Regions from separate parts of the Streptomyces sp. NPDC028289 genome, predicted to be linked through region 2. Evidence: riboswitches for the same ligand, from Rfam matches in the RefSeq annotation. Region 2 holds a riboswitch; each other region holds the start of a gene.

Region 1 (7,217 bases), on a different contig from region 2:
CGCCCGGAGCGGGGCGTGGCCGTGCTCACCTCGCGCGGGGACGTCGTACGCGCGCGCGTGCTGGTCAACTGCGCGGGGCTGTACTGCGACGAGGTCGCCCGGCTGACCGGGGACGAGCCGGGGATGCGGATCGTGCCGTTCCGCGGGGAGTACTACGAGCTGGCGCGGCCGGAGCTGGTGCGCGGGCTGGTGTACCCGGTGCCGGACCCGGCGTTCCCGTTCCTCGGGGTGCATCTCACCCGCGGGATCGACGGAGGCGTGCACATCGGGCCCAACGCGGTGCCGGCGCTGGCCCGGGAGGGGTACGGGTGGGACGTCGTACGGCCGCGGGAGATCGCCGGGACGCTGGCCTGGCCGGGGGCCTGGGCGCTGGCGCGGCGGCACTGGCGGTACGGGGGCGGGGAGCTGCTCCGGTCGGTGTCGAAGAAGGCGTTCACGAAGGCCGTACGGCGGCTGCTGCCCGCCGCGGAGGAGGGGGACCTGGTGCGGGCGGCCGCGGGGGTGCGGGCGCAGGCCGTGCTGCGGGACGGGACGCTCGTCGACGACTTCCTGATCAAGGAGGGGCCGCGCGCGGTCCACGTGCTGAACGCACCCTCGCCCGCGGCGACCGCCTCGCTGCCGATCGGGCGGGAGGTGGCCCGCAGGGCGCTGGAGACGCTGGGCTCGGTGTGACCCCGTCGGCCGCCTGGCGGGGGCCGTAAAATCGACGCACTGTGTCTGACTCCCGCAATGCCCCCGAAGCCCCCCGGCCCGCCGAGACCGGCCCCGCCGAGCACGTCCCCGGTGCGCACCCCGACCACGCCCCGGGGATGTCCGTCCGGCACACCCGGGCCAAGGGGGAGCCGCGGTTCCCGGACGGGCCCAAGGCCGATCCGGCCGGGTCGCACTTCGAGCGGCGGATCCGCAGCTTCCAGCCGCGCCGCAGCCGGGTCACCGCCGGGCAGGCCGACGCGCTGCAGCGGCTCTGGCCCAAGTGGGGCCTGGACATCGACGGGCAGCGGGTCATCGACCTCGGCGAGCTGTTCGGCAACGACGCCCCGGTGGTGCTGGAGATCGGGTTCGGGATGGGCGAGGCGACCGCGCAGATGGCCGCCGAGGAGCCCGGCGTCAACATCCTCGCCGTCGACGTGCACACACCTGGCCAGGGGAACCTGCTCAACCTCGCCGACCAGAACGGGCTGTCCAACGTCCGCGTCGGGAACGGCGACGCGATCATCCTGCTCCGGGAGATGCTGACGCCGGACTCGCTGGACGGGCTGCGTGTGTACTTCCCGGACCCGTGGCCGAAGAAGCGGCACCACAAGCGGCGGCTGATCCAGCCGGAGTTCCTGGATCTCGCCGCGACCCGGCTGCGGCCCGGGGCGATCGTGCACTGCGCGACCGACTGGGAGCCGTACGCCGAGCAGATGCTCGAAGTGCTCGACGCCCACCCGGAGTTCGAGAACACGCAGGACGACGGCGGTTTCGCGCCACGTCCGGCGCACCGGCCGCTGACCCGTTTCGAGGGTCAGGGACTGGACAAGGGACATGTGGTGAACGATCTGCTCTTCCGTCGCGTACAGCACCGGGTGCCGCAGAGCGAGCAGCACCGTCAGGAGTCACCTCGTTAGGGTCGATGCCGTGGCCACCTCTCCGCCGCCGTACTCGCCGTACCCGCAGTACCCGTCACAGCCACCGCAGCCGTCGTATCCGCCGGACGCCGTCGGCGGCGGCCTGCGGCATCCCCGCTGGTGGCAGCGGCGCTGGGTGCGGTACGGGGCGCTGGGCACGCTGCTCGCCCTCTCCGGCCTGGTGATCCTCGCGCTGGTGCGGGAGCAGACGGGGACGGAGGGGTTCCTGGTGGGTCTGGGGCTCGCCGTGCTGCCCGTACCGCTGCTCGTGGGCGCGTTCCGGTGGCTGGACCGGGTGCAGCCCGGCCCCTGGCGGAACGTGCTGTTCGCCTTCGCCTGGGGCGCCTGCGCGGCCGCGCTGATAGCCATCGTCGCCAACAGTTTCGCGACGAGATGGATCGCGACGGCGACCGCGGACCCGAGCGGCGCGGACACGCTCGGGGCGACCGTGATAGCGCCGGTCGTCGAGGAGTCGGCGAAGGCGGCGGCCGTGCTCCTCGTGTTCCTCTTCCGCCGACGGGACTTCACCGGGATCGTCGACGGGGTGGTGATAGCCGGGGTCACCGCCACCGGGTTCGCGTTCACCGAGAACATCCTCTACCTCGGTACGGCCTTCGGGACCGACCAGCTGACCGGGGACAGCGGGATCGCCTCCGTCACCGCCGCGACGTTCTTCGTGCGCGTCGTGCTGTCCCCGTTCGCGCATCCGCTCTTCACCGTCCTCACCGGCATCGGCTTCGGCATCGCCGCGCTCTCCGGGGAGCGGCAGCGGGCGCGGCGCGTGCTGGTGCCGGTGGCCGGGCTGCTGCTCGCGATGACCATGCACGCGTTCTGGAACGGGTCCTCGACGTTCGGGCAGTACGGGTTCTTCGCCGTGTACGGCATGTTCATGGTGCCGGCGTTCGGGCTGCTGACCTGGCTGGCCGTCTGGACGCGGCAGCGTGAGCTGCGAACGGTACGGGAGGAGCTGCCGGCGTACGTCTACGCGGGGTGGCTGGGGGCGGCGGAGCCGTTCGTGCTCGGGTCGATGCGGGCGCGGCAGATGGCCCGGGAGTACGCCGCGTACCACTTCGGGAAGGCGGCGGGGCGGGCGGTCACCGAGTACGAGGGGTACGCGACGGCGCTGGCGCTGCTGCGGCGCCGGGGGCAGCGGGGTCGGGCCGGGGCCGACTTCATGGCGCGGGAGCGGGAGCTCCTCACGGAGCTGTGGAGCCGACGGGAGCTGGTGCGGCCGGCCCTGGAGTACGCGGCGCGGACGGCCGCGCCGGGCGCATGGCCGGGGTACACCGGTTACGTGCCGTCGGCCTACGGGGCGGCGATGCCGTATCCCGCCTACAACCCGTACCGGAGTTAGCGCTTCGGGGTCGCGGCCGGCTCGGCACCGCCGGGATGCGCCGTGCCGGCTGAGCGCCGTTGCGGCGGACACGCATACGAACCGGACTGCAACCCCCTGGGGGGCGCTGGGGGTACCCCCGGCCGAAGGCTGGGGGGAGGAACTGCGCGACCGGCCCACGACGGCGCTGTGCTCCGCGACGGGCCGGCGTTCCGACGGCGGGTACCGGCCTGCCCGGCCCCGCCGACTTCGACCGTCGTGGCCGAGCACCGTTGCGGCGGAAGGGTGGACCGGAGGAGCCGGGGGCAGGCGGCCGTCAGGCGGAAGCCGTTGTCAGCTTCGTCAGTTCCTCGTCCGTCAGGTTCAGGTCCGCCACGGCCAGCAGGGGCGGGAGTTGCTCCAGTGTGCGGGCCGAGGCGATCGGGGCCGTGATGGTGGGCTGGGCAGCCAGCCAGGCCAGGGCGACCGTGGGGATCGGGGCCTCGTGGGCCGCTGCGATCTCGTCCAGGGCCGCCAGGACCTTCTGGCCGCGCTCCGACTCGGCGTACTGGGCGGCTCGGCCGGCTCGCGCGCTGTCGACCGTCGTACCGGGGCGGTACTTGCCGGTGAGGAAGCCGGCGGCCAGCGAGAAGTAGGGGACGGCCGCGAGGCCGGTGCGGGAGGCCAGGTCCTGGAGGGGGCCCTCGTAGGTGTCGCGGGAGACCAGGTTGTAGTGGGGCTGGAGGGCGACGTACCGGGCGAGGCCCTCGCGGTCGGAGAAGTCCAGGGACTCCTGGAGCCGCTCCGGCGTGATGTTGGACGCGGCGATGTGCCGGACCTTGCCCGCCCGCACCAGCTCGTCCAGCGCGCCGATGATCTCCTCGACCGGGATCTCGGGCTTGTCGAAGTGCGTGTAGTACAGATCGATGTGGTCGGTGCCGAGACGGCGCAGGGACGCGTCGGCGGCGGCCTTGATGTTGGCGGCGGACAGGCCCGGGTACTCGGGGTGCTGGCTGACCTTCGTCGCGATGACGACGTCGTCGCGGTTGCCGCGCGCCTTGACCCACTTGCCGATGATCGTCTCGGACTCGCCGCCCTTGTTGCCCTCGATCCACGCCGTGTACGAGTCGGCGGTGTCGACGAAGTTGCCGCCCGCGGCGGCGTACGCGTCGAGGACGGCGAAGGAGGTGGCCTCGTCGGCGGTCCAGCCGAAGACGTTGCCGCCGAGGGCGAGCGGGAAGACCTCCAGGTCGGAGGCGCCGAGCTTGCGGAGGGAGGGGGAAGCGGAAGAAGCACTCATGCCTGACTTCAACACGCGTCGCCGGGCACCCCATGCCGACGCAACACGAAGTTCTTGTAAAGGCGACCGCCTCCGCGAGGCGTGGCGGGCAGCCCGGCGGCCCTGACGCCGGGGGTTGTCGTCAGGGCCGCCGGGGGCCGGTCGGTGAGGTCCGGGTTCTGGCCGGAGCCAGGTTCAGGGGTTGAGGCCCTTGCCCCGCAGCCAGGTCATCGGGTCGATGGCGGTGGCCTGGCCGTTCGGGTGGACCTCCAGGTGGAGGTGCGGGCCGGTGACGTTTCCGGTGGCGCCCACGCGGCCGATGACGTCGCCGGTGGCGACCTTCTGGCCGACCTTGACGCCGATCGAGGACTGGTGGCAGAACCACAGCTCGGTGCCGTCGTCGAGGGTGATGATCGTCCGGTAGCCGTAGGAGCCGGCCCAGCCCGCCTCGGTGACCGTGCCGCTGTGCACGGCCTTGATCAGCGTGCCGGTGGGCGCGGCGAAGTCGAGGCCGGTGTGGTAGCCGGAGGACCACATGGAGCCGGCCTGGCCGAAGGTGCCGGTGATCGTGTACGAGACGACGGGCAGCGTGTACTGCTTGGCCAGCGCGGCGAGGCGGGCCTGCTCGGCCTTCTCCTTCGCGGAGGCCTCGGCCTTCTCCTTGGCGTCGGCGGCCTTGGCGGCGGCCGCCTTCTCCGCCTTGGCCTCGGCTGCGGCGACCGCCTGGTCGGCGGCGGCGACGGCCTTGGCGCTGGCCTTGGTGTCGAGCTGGTTCTGCTGCTGCGCGGCCTGGGCGATGATCCGGCTGCGCAGCGCCTCACCGGCGTCGGACGAGGAGGAGTCCGCGTCGGTGGCGGTCGTCGTGACGCTGCTGAGCGCGGTCCGGGTGGCCTGGTGGCCGCCGTCCTCGCCGAGCAGCGAGCTGACGGAGGACGGGAGGTCGGGCAGCGAGATGGAGACCGGCGGCTTGCCGGTGTTGGCGCTGGCCATGCCGCCCGCGCCGACGGCGGCTATGACGCCGACGCCGAGAACCGTGGAGCTGCGGGCGAGCCCGCCGCCCTTCTGCTTGGCGACCCGGTGCCGGCCGCGTACCGCGGAGAGGGACTCCTCGGTGGGGTTCCACTCCTCGAAGGGGCCCTCGTCGATGCGGTAGCCGCCGTAGCCGAAGGTGTCGGGCTGACGCTGGCTGGGCACGAACGGGGCTGTCGGAGCAGGCGGGTTGGACGCCACGCGGGCGCACTCCTTTCCTTCCGCCGCCTACCGGGTTAGCTGACGGGTTCGGAGCGGGAAGGTCTCCTACGCGCGTATACCGGCCGTTTCGTACCCGGCGGTAGCCGTGCGATTCACCCCAAGGTGGTGGTTCCCCGGTTCCCTTGCGGGATTCGGCGCGTGCGCACGGAGCCGTCTCGGGTGACGGCTGGGACGACCGCGCTGCGTTATCGAACGTTAATAGACCCGGCTATCAGATTCCAAGCTGTTCGCCTTGATCATTAAGCTTTCAAAGCTTGGACTTACCTGCCACGACCGGTCAAAAACGGTCGAGTCGACGGTGCGCGCCGCTCAGCTCAGGAGTCACACAGGTTTTGATGGTGACTCAGTTGTTATGCACAGGGCGGTCGTCCGGACACCGAACGTGACCGCGCCCCGCTCAGGGCCGTCTCAGGATCTGGATACGACTCAGGGCCGGAATCCTTGAATCTCGGATTCCGGCCCTGGGTTTCAGTAGCGGGGACAGGATTTGAACCTGCGACCTCTGGGTTATGAGCCCAGCGAGCTACCGAGCTGCTCCACCCCGCGTCGGTGACACCAGCATACGCCATCCGAAGAGGGGAAGTCACACGGGTTAAGTCTCACGAGGCCGACGGGGCTGCGGGGAGGTCCCTGACCGCGGGCAACCCCCACGCACCCGCACCCGCAAACCGCGCCCCAACCCGCTCAGCCGAGCAGATGCGCGTTGGGCGCCTTCGCCTCCCCCTCGTACTCCCCGAGCACCAGCACCTCCACCCCCGCCTCCCGCAGCGCCCCCGTCCCGTCGGCCGCCGCCACGAACGTGTCCGGTTCGCGCCACGCCGTCACCACCCGTCGTACCCCGGCCCGGAGGATCAGCTCGGCGCAGGGGTGCGGGCGGGAGGCGCGGTGGGTGCAGGGTTCGAGGCTGGTGTAGACCGTGGCCGCGGCCAGCCGGGGGTCGTCCGCGGGGATCTTCGCCAGGGCCGCCTCCTCCGCGTGGACCACGGGGTCGCCGGCCTCCCGGGAGTGGCCGCGGGCCAGCTCCGTGCCGTCGGCCGCGACGACGACCGCGCCCACACTGAACGCGGTCCGGGAGGGCGGGCACTCGGCCGCCAGTTCGCAGGCGAGCCGCAGCCAGTGCCGGTCCGCGGCGGACACCGACCCGCCCGTGCCGGGGGCCGTGGGCTCGTAGCGCATGAGGACGACGTCCTCGATCCGGCGGGTCTCCAGGAGCCGCAGCCGCCCGGCCTGGTACCCGCCGGGACCGAACAACCGCGGCGCCTTCGGGTCGCCGACGAAGAGGGGGGCCAGGACCAGCTGGAGCTCGTCGGCCAGGCCCTGCTGGAGGAGCTGGGTGTGGACGGTGCCGCCGCCTTCGACCATCAGGCGCCGTACGCCCCGTACGTCGTGCAGGTGCTCCAGGAGCAGCCGCCAGTCGAGGTCGGCGCCGAGGGAGACGACGTCGGCGGCGATCCCGAGGGCACGGGCCCGCCGTACCCCCTCGTCCGTCGTGTAGACGATCTTCTCGCCGCCGGTGTGCCAGAACTTCGCGTCCGGGTCGAGGTCGCCGGTCGCCGTGACCGTGACCTTGAGGGGGTACTCGGGCCGGCCGGCGGCGGTCCGGGCCGCGCGCCGCTCCGGGGAGTTGACCAGAAGCCGCGGGTTGTCCGCGCGGATGGTGCCGGCGCCGATCAGGATGGCGTCGACGGAGGCCCGTACCTCGTCGACGCGGTCGAAGTCGGCGGGGGAGGAGAGCAGGAGCCGGTCGGGGCCGGTGTCGTCGAGG
Region 2 (7,217 bases):
AACCGATGGGCAGGTGCTTCCAGTTGGGGGTGAGCGGCTCGACGGCGTCGGGGCGGAAGATGCGGCCGGCGTTCCGGGCATGGTTCTCGGAGGCGTAGAAGTCGACGTAGTCGGCGACCTCGAAGGGGAGATGCAGGGTCACCTCGGGCAGCGGGTGGAGGAGCGGGGCGAGCGTCTCCCGGTGCGCGGGCACGGTCACCCAGGCGGTCAGGGCGCGCCGTACGTCCGACCAGGCGGTGCGGCCGGCGGCCAGCAGCGGGTTGAGAGTCGGTCGGGCCAGCAGCGAGGCGTAGGGGGAGCCGAGGGCGAGGGCAGCGGCGCCGGCGTCGAGGACGTGGTCGCCGAGGCGGACGCCGACCCTCCGTTCCGTGCTCTCGGAGGTCGAGAACACGCCATACGGAAGGTTGTGCGGGCCGAAGGGATCACCCTCGGGGACCTCGAAGGGGGTCAAGGGGGGCATGGGGTGGCTGCCTCGCTCTCATCCGTGCCGCGCGGGGGACGGCCATGTGGCGACGTCGCTATGGCGTTGCGCGGCATTCCATGTGGTCGCGCCACACGTTACGGGTGAGTTGCCTGTCGTGACAGTGTCTAAAGAGTTCGCAATGTCCTAATAGGCCTTGCTGGAGTAGGCAATTCCGGCTTAGCGTCCTTTGGGGGACACGGACGGGGTGGGTCCGGTCCGTAGAGGGGGACACGTGGGGGGACCCGTGGCCAGGAATGCCGTCAGCGTGCCGTTCGAGGCGGACCGCGACGTGCCGGGCCTGATCGTCAAGTTCGGCGACTATCCGCTGCATCACGGCGGGGTCGGCGCGATTCGCAGTCTGGGCCGCCTGGGCGTTCCCATGTACGCGATAACAGAGGACGCGTACACGCCGGCGGCTTCGTCCCGTTATCTCAAACGGGCGTTCGTGTGGCCGACAACAGGCGCCGAGGAACCGGACCACCTCGTCGAGGGACTGCTGCGCATCGGCCGCCGCATCGGCCGTCCGACCGTGCTGATCCCCACCGACGAGGAGGCCGCCGTCCTGATCGCCGAGCACCAGGACGCGCTCGGCGACCGCTTCCTCTTCCCGCGCGTCGACCCGGGACTGCCCCGCCGGCTGGCGAGCAAACAGGGCCTGCACGAACTATGCGTGGAACACGGCATCCCGAGCCCGGCGGCCGCCTTCCCCGACTCGTACGACCAGATCGTCGACTTCGCGGAGAAGGCCCGCTTCCCCATCGTCGCCAAGAACCGTGAGGCGTTCGTCCGGCGCAAGCAGCCCGCCGTCAACGGGACGACGCGGATCGCCACCCGGGAGGGGCTGCTCACCCTCGCCCGTGACTGGGGCACCCATCCGGGTGTCATCCTCCAGGAGTACCTGCCGAGGGAGGAGGCCGAGGACTGGATCGTGCACGCCTACTTCGACGCCGACTCCACTCCGCGCGCCCTGTTCACAGGAGTCAAGGTCCGCTCCTGGCCGCCGCACGCCGGCATGACCGCGAACGCGTACGTCGTCGACAACCCGGAACTCGCCGACCTCGCCGCGCGTTTCATCAAGCAGATCGGCTTCACCGGCATCATCGATCTGGACCTGCGCTACGACCGGCGCGACGGCCAGTACAAGCTGCTCGACTTCAATCCGCGCATGGGCGCCCAGTTCCGGCTCTTCGAGAGCGAGTCGGGGGTGGACGTCGTCCGCGCCATGCACCTGGACCTGACCGGGCGCCGCGTCCCGGAGGGGGAACAGCGGGCCGGCCACCGGTACGTCGTGGAGAACATCGACCTGCCCGCCCTCCTCGCCTACCGCCGCAGCGGCTACACGACGCCGCACGCACCGAAGCGGCCGAGCGGGACCGAGTTGGCCTGGCTGGCGGGTGACGACCCGATGCCGTTCGTCACGATGCTCGCCCGCTTCGTGCGTCCGGGCGCGAAGCACCTCTACCAGCTGTGGCGCACCAACCGCCGCGGCTCCAGCAACGCCACGAAGTAGGCACCACGTTCCTGGGGGAGGGACTTCGTGATCGAACCGGTAGCAGTCATCGGTGCCGGGCCCTTCGGCCTGTCCACCGCCGCTCATCTGCGGGCGCGCGGCATCCCGGTCCGGGTCTTCGGCGACCCCATGGTCAGCTGGCGCGACCACATGCCGGCCGGGATGATCCTGAAGTCCACCCCGGCCGCCTCCAACCTGGACTGCCCGCAGCACGGGCACACCCTCGCCGACTACTGCGACGCCGCGGGCATCCGCCGACTGGTGACCGACGAGGACGTCATCCCGGTGGAGACCTTCATCGGCTACGGCGAGTGGTTCCAGCAGAAACTGGTGCCCCGACTGGAGCGGGTCCGGGTGGTCTCCGTGGACCGGCACAAGGCGGACCGGCACAAGGCGGACCGGCACAAGGCGGACCGGCACAACGCGCAAGGCTCGGCGGGTTTCGAACTGAAGTCGGACTCCGGGGAGTCGTTCACGGCCCGTGCGGTCGTCGTCGCCACCGGCCTGTCCGGGCTCGCCCGCCTCCCCGCCGAGCTCGCCGAGGCGGGCGCCGACGGACCCGCGGGACCGGTCTCGCACAGCTCCCAGCACCACGACCTGACCCGTTTCTCCGGCAAGGACCTGATCGTCGTCGGTGCCGGGCAGTCCGCGCTGGAGACGGCGGCCCTCGCCGCCGAGGCAGGCGCCCAGGTGCGGGTGGTCTCGCGAGGGCGCGGCAAGGTCGCCTTCGGCGCCCCGCCCTGGGACCAGCCGAAGCTGCGCCCCGAGTCGCCGTTCGGCCGTGCCTGGTCCCTGTGGGCCCTGAGCTACTACCCGCACCCCTACCGCTACCTCCCGGCGCAGGCCCGCCACTGCCTGGTCCGCCGGGTGCTCGGCCCGCTCGGCGCCTGGTGGCTGCGCGACCGCTTCGAGGGCAAGGTCGAGGTCCGCGAGGTCGCCGCCGTGACCGGCGCCGAGACCTCCGCAGGCGCCCCGGTCCTCACCGTCCGCACCCACGACGGCGGCACCGACCGCCTCACCGCCGACCACGTCATAGCCGCCACCGGCTATCGCGTGGACACCGCCGCGATGGACTTCCTCGGCCCCGGGCTGCGCACTCGTCTCGCCGTCACGCGCGGCGCCCCGAGACTCGGCGCCGGATACGTCTCCTCCGTACCCGGCCTGTACTTCACGGGCCTCCCGGCGGCCGCGTCGTACGGTCCTGTGATGCGGTTCGTGTGCGGTACGGAGTTCGCCTCTCCGCGCCTGGCCAGGCACCTGGCTGCGGCCCACGTCTGACACCCCGGGGCCGAACCGTCACCCGGCGCCCGCGAGGTACAGCCCCAACAGCCCCTGCACGCTGTCCAGTTGCACGGCATCGCCGTCTCCGTCGAACCAGAGTCCGAGCCATGGGACCTCTTCGACGTACAGCGCACCGCCGGCCGGGCCCCGGGGCAGTTGCCGGGCATCTCGGAAAACATCACGCCCGCTACTGACAGCGGCCCCATCACGGAGACGGCGGGCGCCACTTGAGGCCGAAACGCACGGTGAGTCCCCGGGCCGTGCTGTCCGTATTCTCTGATCATGGTCGCACCCTCCCCGTACTCACTGATCGCCACCGACCTGGACGGCACGCTGCTGCGCGGCGACGACACCCTCTCGGAACGGTCGCTCGCCGCGCTCGGGCGGGCCGGCCGGGCCGGAGCTCAGCACCTCGTGGTGACCGGTCGCCCGGCCCCGAGAGTGCGCCCGCTCCTCGACGACCTCGGCTGCACGGGACTCGCGGTCTGCGGCCAGGGCGCGCAGGTGTACGACGCCGGCGCGAACCGGCTGCTGTGGTCGGTCACCCTGGACCGGGAGCTGGCGGAGACCGCACTCGGCAAGATCGAGGCCGAGGTCGGCCAGGTGTACGCGGCGGTCGACCAGGACGGCGTGGACGGGCTCACGCTCATCGAGCCGGGCTATCTGATGCCCCATCCCACGCTGCCCGCGCTGCGCGTCGCCCGGCGCGACGACCTGTGGTGCGCGCCCATCAGCAAGGTGCTGTTGCGCCACCACACCCTGACCGACGACGAACTGGCGACGACCGCCCGCTCGGTGGTCGGGTCGCTGGCGACGGTCACGATGTCGGGGCCGGGGACCGTCGAACTCCAGCCGTGCGGGGTGACCAAGGCGACCGGGCTCGCGCTGGCCGCCGACCGTCTGGCGCTGAGCCCCGGGCAGGCCATCGCCTTCGGCGACATGCCCAATGACATCCCGATGTTCGAGTGGGCGGCCTACGGGGTGGCGATGGCCAACGCCCACCCCGAACTCAGGGCGGTGGCCGACGAGATCACCACGTCGAACGAGGACGACGGCATCGCCGTCGTCCTCGAAAGACTCTTCGGCTGACGCGGAACGTCGATCAGTACGCGCCGTGGACGTTGTCGATCGAGCCGTACCGCGCGGCGGCGTAGTTGCAGGCGGCGGTGATGTTCGCGACCGGGTCGTAGATGTCGAACGACGTGCCGTCCACGTGGTACGCCTTGAACGTCGGGTCGATCACCTGGAGCAGGCCCTTGGACGGGATGCCCTTGGCCGCGTTGGAGTCCCAGAGGTTGATGGCCCGCGGGTTGCCGGAGGACTCCCGCATCAGGTTGCGGTATATGCCGTTGTAGGTGCCCGGGATGTGCTTCTCCGCCATGATCGCGAGCGACTCGCGGATCCAGCCGTCGAGGTTGTTCGGGTACCCGGCGAGGGTCGTCGAGGCCGTCGTGGTGGAGCCGGCGGCGGACGCGGTCGTGGCCCCGATGAGCGGGAGGGCGAGGACGGCGGCGCCGGTTCCGACGACGGCGAGCGTGCGGACGATGCGGTTACGGCGGGGACGGCGGTGCTGAACGGCAGCAGGCATGGCGAAGTTCCTCTCCGTCGCCTGCGAGGTGAGCTGTCGGGTTCGGGCTCGGGGAGTGCCCGGCCACATCGCCCGAAGGCGATGAGGCTTCACCCCTAGCCGTTCCGGAACGACGTCTGTTCTCTGACGTCGGCCGTCCGGTCCGGCGACTTACCTGGGTCTCCCGCTCCTGCCGTGCGAATGAACTCGTCGATGGGTCACTACGGGCGGCGGCAGGATTCGGCGTCCGCCCGGCGAGCCGGAACGTATGCGAGAGCACATGTCCGAAACAAGAGGCTGATTCACACAACGTGCTGATTGACCTTGATCTGTGCCGTATGGGGCACTTGATCCTTTGCTGCCGCCAACCCTCAACTGGCCCACGGGAAAAGGAAAGGAAGGGGCGCCCCGCAGGCCGTACAAGCCTTGCGGCATTCGGGCCCGCGTGACCTACTTCACGAATTCGCAATAACGGCAAAGCGGACATGATGGATTCACGGAATCCGCCTTTTTCATGGTTCAACAGAAAACTTCACCACTTGCATTCCCGTGGAATGCCCCCTGCGGGGGCGCTTCCGACGGCCCCGATGTGAGCATTTTCGGCGAATAGTCCAGAAGTGTCGGATTAGGTATATTTCCGGCATGTTCTCCGTCGACCCCTCCGTCAACTTCGGAAGCCTCGGCTGTGCGCGCGTGTCGTCGGGCATGCCCAACGGGGAGGTCGAGGCGGATGGTTGACGGGGCCCGGCATCGAGCGTCGTTGCGTGCGCGCGTGATTCTCGTCACGTTGAGACAGGGGAGGCGCGGAACCGGTAATCCCCGGTGCGCGTGTCCAACGCGAGGGCGGAACCTCCCCTGTGGTGTGCGTCGTTGTCATGGCGGCGGCCCCGGGCGAGGCTCGAACGTGTCGACGCTCCGTGAGCCGACGGGGTGAGGTGCGGGCGCCACACGCGCGCAGGGATGCCGTTCTGCCGGCCGAGGAAATGACGGTCAAGGAGATGCGGATCGAGAGGACGTGGGTCAACGGAACGCGGAGCTCGACGTGCGAGGTCTCGTGGAGGAGAGCAGACGAGCGTGGACGGGGGCGAGGTGTTGCCGTCCGTGCATGGTGTGCCCCTGCGGGCATGGGTGGGCGGTGGAAGGGGTACGCCCGGGCAGGTGACGTCGGCCGGGGAGGTGTGGTGGTTTCCGGGCGGCGGTCATCCGGAGGGTTCGCCGCCGGACGGGCCCTCGGGCGCCTCGCCGGATCCGGACCCGGCGCGGAGCCCGGTGCGGGACACGGCCTGGGCCTCGGTTCGGGACAACTGCCCGCACTTCCTGTTAAGTCAGTGGATGTCAGGTCGTATCGGCTGATCAAAAACATAACGGTCGTGATCCGATAGCGCCCGGGGTGTAACCGTGGGCGCTATCGGTGATCGAAACCTGACCGGATACGCTGACTTGAGTGATGGCAGCGACCTATCGACAAACCGTGTAATCGCCAGTAGACACCAGCAGACAGGAGACCCCTCGTGACCGTCGTCGGGCCGTTCGGGCTGAGCGTGCGGGACCAGGCTCTGGAAGCCGATGTCCAGGCCGGATTGACGGCTGTCGAGGAAGGCTTGCTAGACGCCACCAAGAGCGAGGTCCCGTTCATCACGGAGGCCGCGCAGCACCTCGTGCGGGCCGGGGGGAAGCGGTTCCGCCCGCTGCTGGTGATGCTCGCCGCGCAGTTCGGCGACCCGTACGCCCCCGGTGTCGTGCCGTCGGCCGTCGTCGTCGAGCTCACCCACCTGGCCACGCTGTACCACGACGACGTCATGGACGAGGCCGCCGTGCGCCGCGGTGTCGACAGCGCCAACACCCGCTGGGGCAATTCGCTGGCCGTCCTCACCGGAGACTTCCTCTTCGCCCGCGCCTCCCAGATCCTCGCCGACCTCGGTCCCGAGGCGGTCCGGGTCCAGGCCCTCGCGTTCGAGCGCCTGGTGACCGGTCAGATCCTGGAGACGGCAGGCCCGTCGGACGGCCGGGACCCGGTCGAGCACTACCTCGACGTGCTCAGCGGCAAGACCGGCTCGCTGGTCGCGGTCTCCTGCCGCTTCGGCGCGATGCTGTCCGGCGCCGACGAGACGGTCGTCGACGTTCTCACCCAGTACGGTGAGCGGCTCGGCGTCGCCTTCCAGCTCGCCGACGACGTGCTGGACATCGCCTCCGACTCCCACGAGTCGGGGAAGACCCCGGGGACGGACCTCCGCGAAGGCGTGCCCACGCTTCCGGTGCTGCGGCTGCGGGAGCGGGCGGCCCGACTGGGGCTGGCCGAGGACATCGCCCTGTGCGAGCTGCTGGACTCCGACCTCACGGACGACGCGCGGCACGCGGAGGCCCTGGCGGCGCTGCGGGCGCACCCGGCGCTGGAG
Region 3 (7,217 bases), 230 kb from region 2:
AGACCGGCGTCGAGGTGGTCGGCGAGGCGGCCGACGTCGACCAGGCGGTCTCGGTGATCACCGCGACCCGGCCCGAGGTGGTCCTCCTGGACGTGCACCTGCCGGGCGGCGGCGGGGTCGAGGTGCTGCGCCGGTGTGCCCCGTTGATGGCGGACCCCGAGCAGCCGGTGCGTTTCCTCGCGCTGTCCGTGTCGGACGCGGCCGAGGACGTGATCGGCGTGATCCGGGGCGGCGCCCGGGGCTACGTCACCAAGACGATCACCGGCACCGACCTGGTCGACTCGATCTTCCGGGTCCAGGAGGGCGACGCCGTCTTCTCGCCGCGGCTCGCCGGGTTCGTCCTGGACGCCTTCGCCTCCACCGACGCCCCGCCGGTCGACGAGGACCTCGACCGCCTCACCCAGCGCGAGCGCGAGGTCCTGCGCCTCATCGCCCGCGGCTACGCCTACAAGGAGATCGCCAAGCAGCTGTTCATCTCCGTCAAGACGGTCGAGTCCCATGTGTCGGCGGTGCTGCGGAAGCTGCAGCTGTCGAACCGGCACGAGCTGACCCGCTGGGCGACGGCACGCCGCCTGGTCTGAGGCCCGCGCCCGCCCGGTCCGCCCGGTCTGCCGGTCCGTGGCCGCCCGGACGGCCGCGTGAGGCCGCTCAGACGACCCGCGTCGCCCCCGCGAACGGCATCTCGTCGATCGGGGCGATCCGTACCGGCGCCGACGGGTTGGGCGCGTGGATCATCTGGCCGTTGCCGATGTAGATGCCGACGTGGCTGATGCCCGAGTAGAAGAACACCAGGTCGCCCGGCTGGAGTTCGGAGCGCGAGACGCGGCGGCCGGCGTTGATCTGGGCGTAGGTGGTGCGGGGGAGGGAGACGCCGGCGGAGCGGTAGGCGGCCTGGGCGAGGCCCGAGCAGTCGAAGGCGTCGGGGCCGGTCGCGCCCCAGACGTAGGGGCTGCCGAGCTTCGAGTAGGCGTAGGCGATGGCGGCCGCGGCGCGGGAGTCGGTGGCGGCGACGCTGCCGGCGGTCAGCGGGGCGCGGGCGTCCGACGCGGAGCGTGAGGCGCGTTGGGTGCCGTCGTCCGCCGCGACCGCCGACCGCTGCTGGGGTGACAGCCGGTCCAGGAGCTGTCGCGCCTCGCCCAGTTTGCCGTTGACGGCGGCCTTCTCCCGCTTCAGCTCGGCCTGCCGGGACCGCAGCGACGTCAGCTCGACATGTGCGGCACCCTGCAACTGCTCGATCTCCCGCAGCTGTTGCCGTACCCGTGCCACCGCACCGGCCTGCCGGTCACCGGCCCGCTCGGCGAACGCCGCGTCGTCCAGGTACCGGTCGGGATCGCTGGACAGCGCCAGCTGCCAGGCCGGGTCGATGCCGCCGTCGCGGTACTGCGCGGCCGCGAAGGAACCGAGCGCGTCCCGGGCGGAGTTGAGCTTCTCCTGCGCGCGGGCGGTCTCGTCCTGCAGCGACTTCAGCCGATGCTGGGCCGTGTCGGCCCTGTCCTTCGCTCCGTCGTACTTCTGGGTGGCCTCCTCGGCCTCCTGGTACAGCTGGTCCACCTTGGCCTTCACCTGCGCCGGTGTCAGTTGCGGCTCGGCGTTTCCGGTCCCTTCGAAGGCCGTCGCGGTGGCCGCGCCCGCGAGGGCGAGGGTTACGGCCGTGCGGGCCGTGTTGCCGCCGAGCGAGCGCTGTCGGGGCTTGCGGTGCGCTGCCACCTGGACTGTCCCGTCCTTTCGTACGACCGCCGTCTCGTCCGTGGGCACGCCGGGGGGAGCGTCCGTACGGCCGCGGGGAGTGCGGATTGCGCGTCCGGCGGCGGCCCGCACAGGGGGAGCGGGCCGCCGCCGGACCTTCTCGGCGGTGGTGTCCGACTGCCGCCCCTGGCCCGGGCGGCGGTGGGGAGTCGTTCACCTGGGGGAGGACGCTAGGCCCGGGTGTGTCGGCTTGGTAACGCGATGCACGGAATTGGCGTGACTGGATCGTTACCGGACGGTATGTGAACGGGATTCCGGTCCGGAGTCGTCGGCTTCTCGGGGCGGGATGACCGAAGCGGCGGTTCCGGGGCTGATGGGGGACGCGGGGTGCTATGGGGTGCATGTATGCGGGTGCCGGGTGCCGGGTGCCGGGTGCCGGGTGCCGGGTGCCGGGTGCCGGGTGCCGGGTGCCGGGTGCCGGGGGAGGGGCCGGTGGCCGGTGCCCCCGGGGGCCCTGATTAGGCTCCGGGGCCATGGACGTACTCATCCATCTCTTCGTCGGCCTGCACATCATCGGCATCGCCGCGCTCCTCGGCGGCTTCCTCACCCAGATGAAGGCGATGGGCCAGGGCACGGCCCGGTTCGTCCCCGGGATGCTGCACGGCGCGTTCACCATGCTCGCGACCGGCGTGATCCTGGTCGGTCTCAACGAGGCCGACGACCACCACGTCAACACCATCAAGATCGGCGTGAAGCTCGCCCTGCTGATCGTGATCCTCGGGCTCGTCTACGTGAAGCGGGACGACGAGAAGGTCGAGAAGGGCGCTTTCGGCCTGGTGGGCCTGCTCACGGTGGTGAACATCTTCATCGCCGTCCTGTGGACCTGATCCCCGGCATCCTCAGCGGGTCTTCCTGAGAGCGGCACGGGCGTCCGCCGCCGCACCGGCCGCCACCGTCAGCCAGGCCGCCACCGTGACCCACACCAGCACCCGCCCCGGCCACCTCAGCCACGCGCCGCCGACGGCGGCCGCGACCGACAGCGTCGCCGTCGCCGTCATCCCCATCGGGAACACCGTCGACCAGCGGCGCATGTCGTAACGCGGGCGGGGCCACGCCACCTCCGCGGCCAGCAGGACGACGTACCAGGCCAGGTCCAGGACCAGCAGCGCCACCGTCACCACGCGCAGGACGCCCTGGTCGTCGTCGTTCCACAGGTACAGCCGCGCACTGTCGGCGGCCAGCAGCCGTGCCCCGGCCAGCGCCGAGATCGCGAGCGCGCCGCCCGCCACCCACTGGTCACCGGGCCCCTGGGCGATCTGCCGCCACTCGAACCGGGGCACGGCGAGCCCGTACATCGCCAGCCCCACCCAGAACAGGACCAGCGAGAGGTGTGCGAGCCATGCCGTGGTCACGGCCGCCGCCAGCGTCGCACCCAGCACGGCCGGCCCCTGCGTGGCCACACAGGCCAGGAACACCGCGCCGGGCATCCGCGGCTTCCAGTGCCGCACGACGAGGACCAGCAACGGCAGCCACAGCGCCACCGACAGCGCCAGCAGGGCCTCGGCCAGGGTCTGCCACCCGAGCGCCGAGAACCGCGTCCCCAGCACCGTCGTCGCCGCCACGGCGGTGAGCGCGCCAGGCGTCCGCGCCTCCCGCGCCCACCGCAGGCGGTCGCGCGCCAGCCGTACGACGAAGTCCGCCGCCAGCGCCGCCCACATCACGCAGGTCAGTACCAGCGCCACCCGGGACACGGTCTCGGCGCCCGCCAGGTGCAACCCCACCGACATGATGCCGGTGGCCATCACGGCGGCCCCGGCCGCCGGCGGACGCTGCGCCCACCAGCCGCGGAGGGGTGAAATGCCGGACATGCCCCTGATGCTAGGGAGTGCCGCCCGCTGGACGAGCGGGGCACGCGCGCGTGCGGCCCGAAACGGCGCCGACCGCGCGAGCCGTACGGTCGCGGCGGACGGGAGCGCGGGGGGATGTGGGGGAGCGGCTGCGGGTGCGTGGCGGGCGGCGGGCGCCGCTGTGCGTGCGGGGCCGGCGAAGAGAAGCGGGAGGCGGCGCCCCCGGGGTGGTGGGCGCCCCGTCGGGTCAGGCCGGGCGCACCACGCTGTGGATGATCGACTCGCCGCCGTAGTAGATCGACTCCTCCCGGACGTAGGCGCCGGGCTTCGGGGCGTGGATCATCATGCCGTTGCCGATGTAGATGCCGACGTGGCTGACGTCGTCGTAGAAGAAGACCAGGTCGCCGGGCTGGGCGTCGGCGAGGGGGACGGTGGTGCCGGCGTTCACCTGGTCGTAGGTGGTGCGCGGCAGGGAGACGCCCGCGGCCTTCCAGGCGGCCTGGGAGAGCCCGGAGCAGTCGTAGGAGCCGGGGCCGGTGGCGCCCCAGACGTAGGGCTTGCCGATCTGCGCGCGGGCGAAGGCGATCGCCTTGGCGGCCTTCGTGGCGTAGGCGGAGGACGAGCTGCTCGACGTGCCGGAAGAGGAGCTGCCCGACGCGGTGGACGACGACGTCGCCCGGTCGGCCGCCGCGGCCTGCTGCTTCGCCAGCTCCGCCGCCTTGCGGTCCGCCGCTTCCTGCTGCCGCTTCTCGATCGCCGCCAGCCGGGCCTTCTCCGCGGCCGTCAGCTGGGACAGCAGCTCCCGCGCGGAGGCCAGCTTCGTCTGCACCGTGGTCTTCGCGGTCCTGAGGTCGTCCTGCGTCTCGGTGAGCGACTCGAGGCTCCGGGTGGCCTCCTGCCGCTTCTTCATGGTCGCGGACTGCTGGGTGACGTAGTCGTCGACCGCGCCCTTCTGGCGCGCGGTCAGGCGGCTCATCAGCTGGTCCTGGTCGAAGTAGCCCTGGGGGCTGTCCGCGAGCAGGAAGGTCGCCGTGTCGGGAACGCTCGCCCCGGTCCGGTACTGGGCCGCGGCGAACGAACCCAGTTCCTCACGCGCCTTGTTGAGCCGGTCGGTGCGTCTGGCGACGTCGTCGAGCAGGGTGTCGACCTGCTTGCGCTGACTGCCGGTCCGCTCCTTGGCGGCGTTGTACTTCTCGGTCGCCGACTCCGCCTGCCGGTAGAGGGCGTCGACCTTCTTCTCGACCTCCTCCAGGCTCGGCTTGCCGTCCGAGGAGGGCGCGGCCTCGGCCGTCTGGGAGAACAGGGCCATGGAGGTGAGGGCGGCGGTGGCCAGTGCGGGGGTGCGTATGCCTGCCGCGCGTGTTCCTGACGGCCGGGACTTGCGGTGCGACGCCAACGGGGGCGACTCCTTCCAGCGGTCCGCCTACCGAGTTAGCTGTCGGGTTCGGGCGGGTGGTTCGGAAGGGTTGCCCTACGGTCCGTTCCCCGGAGGGGAGTCGGGACCGATTCACCCCGGGATCGGTGTGGGTCCCCGGCTCCGGATGCGCGGTGGCGCCCCGGACTCGGCGGAGGCCGTGCGGCCCGGCGACGTTCGCCGGTGGGGGTCGTACGGCCTGCCCGGCACGCTAGCCAACTCGTGTGGTCTCTGTGAAGTTTGATGTGCGATATGCCCGATACATTTTCGTGACCTTGGCGTCGGGATTTGTTCAGGCGGGGTGATCCGGGACGTTATGGGTAACTTGCCATGGATTGTTGAGAGGTTCGTGGTGGGCCTTCGCGGCCGTGTGACGCGCGTCGACCTGCTGTGACCGAACGGATCTGTTCGGTCACCGGGGCGAGTTTTCGGGGCGGCGGCCGGTTGTCGGTGGGGCGCCCTAGACTCGGAGAGCGATGAGCAGCCTCTTTGACGACAGCTTCCTGGCGAGCCTCCAGGCCCCCCGCGGCCATGACGAGGAACCCCCGCCGCCGCCCGAGGACGAGCACGCTCCGGAGTCGATTCCGGACGATCTGTTCGGCGGGAAGTTCGACGTGCCCCCGGACCGGGACGCCTACTACCGCGACGGCGCCGCCCGCCCGGCCCTGGACCCGGCCGCACTCCTGGAGGGGCTGAACGACAACCAGCGGGCCGCCGTCGTGCACGCCGGCTCCCCGCTGCTCATCGTGGCCGGCGCCGGTTCCGGCAAGACGCGCGTGCTCACCCACCGCATCGCCCACCTGCTCGGCGCGCGCAATGTGCACCCGGGCCAGATCCTCGCGATCACCTTCACCAACAAGGCCGCGGGCGAGATGAAGGAGCGGGTCGAGCACCTCGTCGGCCCGCGCGCGAACGCGATGTGGGTGATGACCTTCCACAGCGCCTGCGTGCGGATCCTCCGGAGGGAGAGCAAGAAGCTCGGCTTCACCTCCTCCTTCTCGATCTACGACGCGGCCGACTCCAAGCGCCTGATGGCCCTGGTCTGCCGAGACCTGGACCTCGACCCCAAGAGGTTCCCGCCGAAGTCGTTCAGCGCCCAGGTCAGCAACCTGAAGAACGAGCTGGTCGACGAGGAGGACTTCGCCGCCCGGGCGAGCGACGGCTTCGAGAAGACCCTCGCCCAGGCCTACGCCCTCTACCAGTCGCGGCTGCGCGAGGCGAACGCCCTCGACTTCGACGACCTGATCATGACGACGGTCAACCTGCTGCGCGCCTTCCCGGACGTCGCCGAGCACTACCGCCGCCGCTTCCGGCACGTCCTGGTGGACGAGTACCAGGACACCAACCACGCCCAGTACGCGCTCGTGCGCGAGCTGGTCGGCACCGGCGCGCACGACGAGAGCACCCCGCCCGCCGAGCACGACCTGCCTCCCGCCGAGCTCTGCGTCGTCGGTGACGCCGACCAGTCGATCTACGCCTTCCGGGGCGCCACGATCCGCAACATCCTGCAGTTCGAGGAGGACTACCCGAACGCGACGACGATCCTCCTGGAGCAGAACTACCGCTCCACCCAGACGATCCTCTCCGCCGCCAACGCGGTCATCGAGCGCAACGAGTCCCGCCGCCCGAAGAACCTGTGGACCAACGCGGGCGCGGGCGCGCAGATCACCGGCTACGTCGCCGACACCGAGCACGACGAGGCGCAGTTCGTCGCCGAGGAGATAGACCGTCTGACGGACGCGGGCGAGGCGAAGGCGGGCGATGTCGCCGTCTTCTACCGCACCAACGCGCAGTCCCGTGTCTTCGAGGAGATCTTCATCCGCGTCGGCCTGCCCTACAAGGTCGTCGGCGGCGTCCGCTTCTACGAGCGCAAGGAGGTCCGGGACGTCCTGGCGTACCTGCGGGTGCTGGCCAACCCGGAGGACTCGGTCCCGCTCCGGCGCATCCTCAACGTCCCCAAGCGCGGTATCGGGGACCGCGCGGAGGCGATGATCGACGCCCTCGCCCAGCGCGAGAAGATCAGCTTCCCGCAGGCGCTCAGGCGCGTCGACGAGGCGTACGGCATGGCCGCGCGGTCGACGAACGCGGTCAAGCGGTTCAACACGCTGATGGAGGACCTCCGTACGGTCGTGGAGTCCGGCGCCGGACCCGCCACGGTCCTGGAGGCGATCTACGAACGCACCGGTTACCTGGCCGAGTTGCAGAGCTCGACGGACCCGCAGGACGAGACCCGCATCGAGAACCTCCAGGAACTCGCCTCCGTGGCGCTG
Region 4 (7,217 bases), on a different contig from region 2:
CGGCCGGCCCCGGACAATGGTGCGGCGAACGGGGCCCGCCCGCCCATCCGCTTCGGGGCGGGCCCCGTTCACACCGCCGGGAAGCACGAGAGGGGGGCCGACGGCGGTGCGTCGGCCCCCCTCTCACCCGTCACGTCTCAGTGCCTCACGCGCCACTCTCGCGGAGCATGTCCTCGCGCTCGACGAGCTTGACGCGCTCGCGGCCCTGCGGCTCGCCCAGCGCCTTCTCGGCGGCGTCCAGCCGGTACCAGCCCTCCCAGGTGGTGAAGCGGACGTCGCGCTCGGCGAGGAAGGCCTCCACGGCCTCCGGCGCGGGCGCCTCGGGGGTGTGCAGGCGGCCGTTCGCGTAGTCGTCCAGCAGGTTGGACACCGTCTCGTTGGCGTCGCCCTTGGTGTGGCCGATGAGGCCGACCGGGCCGCGCCTGATCCAGCCGGTGACGTACGTCGACTGCAGGTGGCTGCCGCTCTCCTCGATGACCCGGCCGCCCTCGTCCGGGACGGTGCCCGACTCGATGTCCCAGGGCAGCTTGGGGAGCTTGTCGGAGAGGTAGCCGACCGCGCGGTAGACGGCGGTGACGTCCCAGTCCTTGAACTCGCCGGTGCCCTTGACGTTGCCGGTGCCGTCCAGGGCGGTGCGCTCGGTGCGCAGCCCGGTGACCTTGCCGTCCTCGCCGAGGATCTCGGTCGGCGACTCGAAGAAGTGCAGGAACAGCTTGTGCGGGCGGTCGCCGACGTCGCGGATCGCCCAGTTCTCCAGGGTCTTGGCGACCATGTCGGCCTGCTTGTTGCCGCGCCGGGTCTCGATCGAGCCCTCGTCGTAGTCGATGTCCTCGGGATCGACGATGACCTCGATGTTCGGGGAGTGGTCGAGCTCGCGCAGCTCCATGGGGGAGAACTTCGCCTGCGCCGGGCCGCGGCGGCCGAAGACGTGCACTTCGAGGGCCTTGTTGGCCTTGAGGCCGTCGTGGACGTTCGGCGGGATCTCGGTCGGCAGCAGCTCGTCGGCGGTCTTGGCGAGGATGCGGGCCACGTCCAGGGCCACGTTGCCGACGCCGAGGACCGCGACCTTCTCCGCCTCCAGGGGCCAGGTGCGGGGCACGTCCGGGTGGCCGTCGTACCAGGAGACGAAGTCGGCGGCGCCGTACGAGCCGTCCAGCTCGATCCCGGGTATCCGCAGCTCGCGGTCGGCGGTCGCGCCGGTCGAGAAGATCACCGCGTCGTAGAAGGAGCGCAGGTCGTCGAGGCTGATGTCGGTCGGGTAGTCCACGTTGCCGAAGAGGCGGATCTGCGGCTTGTCGAGCACCTGGTGCAGGGCCGTGATGATGCCCTTGATGCGCGGGTGGTCGGGCGCGACGCCGTAGCGGATCAGGCCGAACGGGGCGGGCATCCGCTCGAAGAGGTCGATGGACACGCCGGGCTCGGCGGCCACCCCGGACTTGAGCAGGGCGTCGGCGGCGTAGATCCCGGCGGGGCCGGCTCCGACGATGGCTACCCGCAGGGGGCGCGGCATGATCAGGTTCCCTTCGAGTGAGGACAATCGATCTCGAACGGGAAGCCTAAACTAAGGCAGTCCTAAGTTAGTACGCGGGTCCGCTCTATGACCTCATAAGCCGATCTTATGACGTGTGTCGGGTCCGGCTTATGGCGTCCCGGACGTCATCGCGGCCTCCCGGTGCTTGGCGGGTGCCCGGCGCATGCACCACCCTGTCCTCTGCGGCGCACCGAGGCGCGGTGGCCGGAGGGCGAGGGGTGAGGGCGTGCAGGCACGCGGGGAGACGACCGTCGCGGTGACCGGCGGCAGCGGGTTCGTCGGGAGCCATCTGGTACGGCGGCTGCTGGAGCGCGGGTACCGGGTGCGCGCGACCGTCCGCCGCGCGTCCCGCGCGGCGAAGGTACGGCCCCTGTGGGAGCTTCAGGAGGCCTTCCCCGGCAGGCTCACCCTGTTCGAGGCCGACCTGCTCACGGACGGCTCCTTCGACACGGCCTTCCATGGCTGCGCGACCGTCTTCCACGTCGCCTCGCCGTTCCTGATGCCGGAGCGGATCAGGGACGGCCAACGGGACGTGGTGGACCCGGCGTTGCTCGGCACCCGCAACGTGCTCGGCAGCGTCGAGCGCACGCCGGAGGTGGATACCCTGGTCTTCACCTCCACCGTGGGCGCGATCTTCGGCGACTACGCCGACGTCCGCGGGATGGCCGGCGAGGTCCTGACGGAGAAGTACTTCAACACCACCAGCACGGTGGTGGACAACCCCTACCACTACGCCAAGACGGTCGCCGAGCGCGCCGCCTGGGACGCCGAAGCCGCCCAGGACCGCTGGCGCATGGTCTCGATCAACCCCGGCCTGATCCTGGGCCCCTCCCTCACCCCCGCCTCCGAGTCCGGCAGCCTCTTCCTGCTCGACGAGCTGTTCAAGGGCTACTTCTGCTACGGGGCCCCGGACTTCAGCTTCACCACCGCGGACGTCCGCGACGTGGCCGACGCGCACATCGCGGCGGCGGAGAACCCGGTGGCCAGGGGCCGATACATCGTGGCCAACGAGACGATGACGTCGTTCCACGAGATGTCCCGGATCATCCGCACCCGCCACCCCTGGGACCCACGCCTGCCGCGCACCGCGCTCCCGCACGGCCCGGTACGGGTCCTCGGCCCGCTCTTCGGCCTCACCCAGGACTACATACGCAAGCACCTCGGCATCCGCTTCCGCGTCGACAACGGCCGCAGCGTCCACGAACTGGGTCTTGCCTACCGGCCCGTCGAGGAGACCCTCCTGGACCACCACGAGAGCTGGCGCACGCGGCGGCGGAGGGTCTGAGCCCGACGGCCGGGGGGCACAGGGGGGTCAGGCCGGGCGGATCACGCGGTGGATCGCCGACTCCCCGGCGTTGTAGATCGACTCCTCGCGGATGAGCGCCCCGGGGCTCGGCGCGTGCACCATCGTGCCGCCGCCCGCGTAGATCCCGACGTGACTGTCGTCGTCGAAGAAGAAGACCAGGTCACCGGGTTCGACGGCGGCCAGCGTGATCGGCGTGCCGGCCAGCGTCTGCTCCTGCGCGGTACGCGGCAGCGTGACACCGGCGGCGCGCCAGGCGGCCTGGGTCAGGCTGGAGGCGTCGTACGCCCCCGGCCCGGTGGCTCCCCAGACACACGGCCGGCCGATCTGCTCCCGGGCGAACGCCAGCGCCTTCATGGCCTTGCCCGGCTCGGCCCCGACGCCCGGCTGGACGAAGGCACCGGGTTCGGCGTAGGCGCCGGGCGCGGCTGCGGTGGGCGCCGGGGCGGGGACCTGCGGGGGTGCGGTCGGCAGGGGCGTGGTGGGGAGCGGGGCGGTGAAGACCGGGGCCGGGGCGGCGGCGGTCATCGCCATGGCCGGCGCGGGCGCCGCCATCGCCTCGGGCGCCGCGGTCATGGCCATCGGCGCCGCGGCCATCGCCGGGGCCGGGGGTGCCGCCATCGGCGCTGCCATGGGGGCAGCCATCGGTGCCGCCGCGGGTGCTGCCATGGGGGCCGCCATCGGTGCCCCCGCCGGCGCGGGCATCGGCGCGGGCATCGGCGTGGGCATCGCGGCGGCGGGCGCTGCCATCGCCGTGGGCATGGCCATGGTGGCCGCGTAGGCGTAGGCACCGTCGGCGGGCTGCATGCCTGCCGCGTAGGCGTAGGCGTAGGCATCGTCGGCGGGCTGCAGGCCAGCCGCGTAGGCGCCGGACATGTCGGCGGCGGGGGCCGCGGCGAAGGGAGCGGCCGGTGGCATGGCGGCCATGGGCGCCGCGGGGGCCGCCGTGGTGTACGCGCCGATGCCGTAGGCGGTGTCGGCCGTGACCGGCGGTACGTCCGGGTAGGCGGCGGCCGCGTTCGGCGACATGACCCGGAAGCCGCCGGGGTCCATCGGGCCGGGGGCCGGGGCGGGAGCGGCCGCGGGAACGGCGGGCGCCGCCGTCGGGAAGGCGCCGCTGTTCGTGGGGGCGGTGGTCGGGAACGCGCCCGTGTCCGTGGGAGCCGCCGTCGGGAAGAAGCTCGTGCTCGCCATGGGGTCCACGGTCGGCAGGACGCTCGTGCTCGCCATGGGGTCGGCAGTCGGGAAGGCGCCCGCGTCGGCCGGGGTCGGCATCGGGAACGAACCCGTGGCACCCGGCGTCATGATGCGGAAGGAGCCGGTGTCCCCCGGGGACGGTGCCGGGGCCTGGGCGGCGCCCGCGTCCATGGCGGGCGCGCTCTGGTAGGTTCCGCCGCCCGAGCCGCCCGGGGTCATGACGCGGAAGCCGCCCGAGTCCGCCGAGGCCCGGGTCGGGGCGCTGTCGGCACCCCCCGGGGTCATGATGCGGAAGGTCCCGGTGTCCGACGGGGACACGATCGGGATGCCGCCCGTCTCGGTCACCGCCGGGAGCGCGCGGGTGGCGGCGGGGGAGTCGGTCCGGAAGGAGCCGCTGCCGGAGCGCTGGTTCGGTATGCCGGCGGCGGGAGCCTGCCACGGCTGCGCCGGGGCCTGGCGCTCGGGCGTCGGCCAGGGGCTGGGCGCCGGTGGAGCGGCCTGGGCGGCGGGGGCCGGGGCCGCGTCGAGGGCGGCGATCGCGCGCTGCCCGGTGCGCTGGGACAGCACCTCGCGCGCCTTGGCGAGCTTGAGCTGGTTCTTGGTCTTCGAGGTACCCGGCGTGGGCCGCTGCGGCCCGGCGGCGGGCAGCGCCCGCGGCGCACCCGAAGACCCCGCGGGCAGCGCCGCGGCGGGCCCCGCCGTCAGCTCCAGCTTCGGGCGCGCCGGCAGTTCACGGACGACCTCGATCTCGCTCTGCGCGGACGGTCCCGCGGTCAGCTCCAGCCGGGCCGGGCCGGAGTCCTCCAGCTGGCCGAGCAGGTCGGCGGCCATGGCGCTGACGGGCCGGCGCGGGCCGGGGCGGGCGGGCTGCCGGTCGGTGGGCAGCGCGGCCGGAACGCTCGGCCCCAGCTTCGAACGTGCTCCCTCGAACCACTCACGGGCGATGTTGTCCAGGCCCGGGTCGTCGCGCCGGGGCCGCTTGAACAGCGGGACACCGCGTGAGCGCGAGCCCCCGCTCAACGCACGCGTGGCGTTGTAGTTCCCGGTGGCGTTCTCGGCCTGGTCGTAGAGGCTGTCGATCCGCTGTCGAACCTCGTCACGGCTCTCGGGCGCCATTGAGGGGTCGTGCTCCTTCCGTACTCCGCCTACCGGGTTAGCTGTCGGGTTCGGGCGGTGGAATCCGGAAGGCATGCCCTACGGCCCTTGTCCTCGCGGACGGCGGCCGATTCACCCCAGTGGTTCGGTTGGGTCCCCGGCTCCGGATCCGCCCCTGAGGGGCACCGGACTCGGCGGAGGCCGCGCGGCCCGACGGGATTCGCCGGGGGGAGCCGAGCGGCTTGCCCGTCAACTTAGCCAACTTGTGTCACTCGTGTGAAGGTTGAAGTGGCTAATGTCCGATACGTATTTGTGATGTTCGTCGTAGCGTTCGGAACTCGACCGTACGGAACGGCATTTCGCGCGCATCCATTGCATTCGCAGGGTCACCGGGGCGTTGCCGTCGGTCGCGTTCCTCCTGTTCCGGGACACCCGCTTCCTGTGAGGTCACCGTGAATTCGCGGGTCTGTTGAACGCGGTGGTGCCGTGAGCCGTATAGGGCGGGGGATTTCCATGCCCGGCCGCCCACGACACAGGGGAACGACCTTGAGACGCAACAGGCGCAGACGCCCGACCGGCGCACAGCGCGCGACCTTCGCAGCGGTCGCCCTGATGCTCGGCGGCGCAGGACTGGTGGCGGTGAACGTCTATGCCTCGGCCACCGAGGGCGGCGGGGACCAGCAGGGGCAGGTCGCCACCGGCCAGGTGCTGTCCGCGCCCACGGTCTACTGCCCCGACGTCGGCAGCCGGCTGACCTCGGTACCGGACGGGGCCCGGGCCGACGTCGACGGTGAACTCGCCCGGATGGACCAGCAGATCGCCGTCGCCTACCAGCAACTCACCGAGCACGCCGCCGAGATCGAGCAGAACCCGGCCTTCGCCGACCAGGCGATCATCGGCCCGCTGAAGGAGCAGCGGTCCGCGTCGCTCCAGCGCATCGCCGAAGCCATCGGCCGCGAGGGCGACCGTCCGCAGGGCCTGGACGACCTCGCCGCCTGCACCCTGCGCTCGTCGAACCAGGGTGACGGGCAGTCAGCGGCACCGCAGGGCGGTGCCACGCCGAGCCAGAGCGGCCAGGGCAGCGCCGCACCGAGCCAGGGCACCGGCGCCGGCGGCCAGGGCGGCAACGGCCCGGTCGCCGCCGACTACGCGGACATCACCTCCGTCCAGCCCGACGTCACCACCCCGGCCGAGCGGCCCGGCGGCTCCAGCGGCACCTTCAGCTCCAGCTGCGGCGTCAACGCGAACGGACTGTTCAACTCGGACAACGTGATCGTCGCGCCCGGGGTCTCCAACGGCGCCCACCACTTCCACGACTACATCGGCAACCAGTCCAACAACGCCTTCGCCAGCGACCAGGACCTCGCGAACGCCGACACCAGCTGCGCGGACCAGGGTGACAAGTCCACGTACTACTGGCCCGTGCTGCGGCTGCAGAACGGCAAGCAGGAGCGGGACGCCGACAAGCCGGGCGGCGGCACCGAGGGCAACGCCGGGCAGATCGTCACGGCGAAGGAGGTCACGCTGACCTTCGAGGGCAACCCGACCTCCAAGGTCACCGAGATGCCGCGGCTGCTGCGCATCATCACCGGTGACGCCAAGGCGTTTGTCAACGGCCCGGCCAACGCCAACGCCTCCTGGAGCTGCACCGGTTACGAGAACCGGCAGCTCAAGGACAAGTACCCGCTCTGCCCCTCGGGCAGCGACGTCGTGCGCACGTTCAGGTTCCAGAGCTGCTGGGACGGCCGGAACATCGACAGCGCCAACCACCGCACCCACGTGGCGTTCGAGGCCCCCGACGGCAGCTGCCCGGCCGGATTCCAGGCCATCCCGCAGCTGGTGCAGCGCATCGTCTACGCCGTGGACGCGCCGAGCCTCCAGGACGGCGGCCGTACGGTCCCGCTGTTCGCGGTCGACTCGTTCCCCGAGCAGCTGCACAAGCCGGTCACCGACCACGGCGACTTCATCAACGTCTTCGACGAGGGCCTGATGCGGAAGATGGTCGACTGCATCAACTCCGGCCGGACCTGCGGGGCCGGGGCCGACGAGCAGCCGCCGTCGCAGAGCGCGGCGCCATCCGAGCCGTCCGAG

Evidence for each region. Region 2 has a riboswitch for cyclic di-AMP ahead of ACZ4UV_RS15030 (transglycosylase SLT domain-containing protein). Riboswitches for the same ligand answer to the same signal wherever they lie in the genome.
Region 1: another riboswitch for cyclic di-AMP. It lies ahead of ACZ4UV_RS24805 (M23 family metallopeptidase); the one in region 2 lies ahead of ACZ4UV_RS15030 (transglycosylase SLT domain-containing protein).
Region 3: another riboswitch for cyclic di-AMP. It lies ahead of ACZ4UV_RS16155 (C40 family peptidase); the one in region 2 lies ahead of ACZ4UV_RS15030 (transglycosylase SLT domain-containing protein).
Region 4: another riboswitch for cyclic di-AMP. It lies ahead of ACZ4UV_RS30445 (C40 family peptidase); the one in region 2 lies ahead of ACZ4UV_RS15030 (transglycosylase SLT domain-containing protein).

What each region holds. Positions count from the first base shown of each region.
Region 1 is NZ_JBVHTI010000005.1:17,780-24,996, forward strand. Features, by position in the region: gene lhgO (L-2-hydroxyglutarate oxidase) at 1-672, shown strand, start outside; gene trmB (tRNA (guanosine(46)-N7)-methyltransferase TrmB) at 714-1,610, shown strand; gene ACZ4UV_RS24795 (PrsW family intramembrane metalloprotease) at 1,621-2,964, shown strand; gene ACZ4UV_RS24800 (aldo/keto reductase) at 3,260-4,222, opposite strand; gene ACZ4UV_RS24805 (M23 family metallopeptidase) at 4,397-5,431, opposite strand; cyclic di-AMP (ydaO/yuaA leader) riboswitch at 5,441-5,599, opposite strand; tRNA gene ACZ4UV_RS24810 (tRNA-Met) at 5,925-5,998, opposite strand; gene ACZ4UV_RS24815 (dihydrofolate reductase family protein) at 6,137-7,217, opposite strand, start outside.
Region 2 is NZ_JBVHTI010000003.1:201,391-208,607, forward strand. Features, by position in the region: gene fahA (fumarylacetoacetase) at 1-451, opposite strand, end outside; gene ACZ4UV_RS15015 (carboxylate--amine ligase) at 729-1,973, shown strand; gene ACZ4UV_RS15020 (FAD-dependent oxidoreductase) at 2,001-3,251, shown strand; gene ACZ4UV_RS15025 (HAD family hydrolase) at 3,537-4,343, shown strand; gene ACZ4UV_RS15030 (transglycosylase SLT domain-containing protein) at 4,357-4,842, opposite strand; cyclic di-AMP (ydaO/yuaA leader) riboswitch at 4,846-5,044, opposite strand; gene ACZ4UV_RS15035 (polyprenyl synthetase family protein) at 6,333-7,217, shown strand, end outside.
Region 3 is NZ_JBVHTI010000003.1:434,468-441,684, forward strand. Features, by position in the region: gene ACZ4UV_RS16135 (LuxR C-terminal-related transcriptional regulator) at 1-581, shown strand, start outside; gene ACZ4UV_RS16140 (C40 family peptidase) at 649-1,707, opposite strand; gene ACZ4UV_RS16145 (hypothetical protein) at 2,220-2,573, shown strand; gene ACZ4UV_RS16150 (tellurite resistance/C4-dicarboxylate transporter family protein) at 2,586-3,554, opposite strand; gene ACZ4UV_RS16155 (C40 family peptidase) at 3,781-4,929, opposite strand; cyclic di-AMP (ydaO/yuaA leader) riboswitch at 4,937-5,111, opposite strand; gene pcrA (DNA helicase PcrA) at 5,424-7,217, shown strand, end outside.
Region 4 is NZ_JBVHTI010000006.1:268,465-275,681, forward strand. Features, by position in the region: gene ACZ4UV_RS30435 (FAD-dependent oxidoreductase) at 146-1,510, opposite strand; gene ACZ4UV_RS30440 (NAD-dependent epimerase/dehydratase family protein) at 1,758-2,816, shown strand; gene ACZ4UV_RS30445 (C40 family peptidase) at 2,844-5,147, opposite strand; cyclic di-AMP (ydaO/yuaA leader) riboswitch at 5,158-5,333, opposite strand; gene ACZ4UV_RS30450 (DUF1996 domain-containing protein) at 5,739-7,217, shown strand, end outside.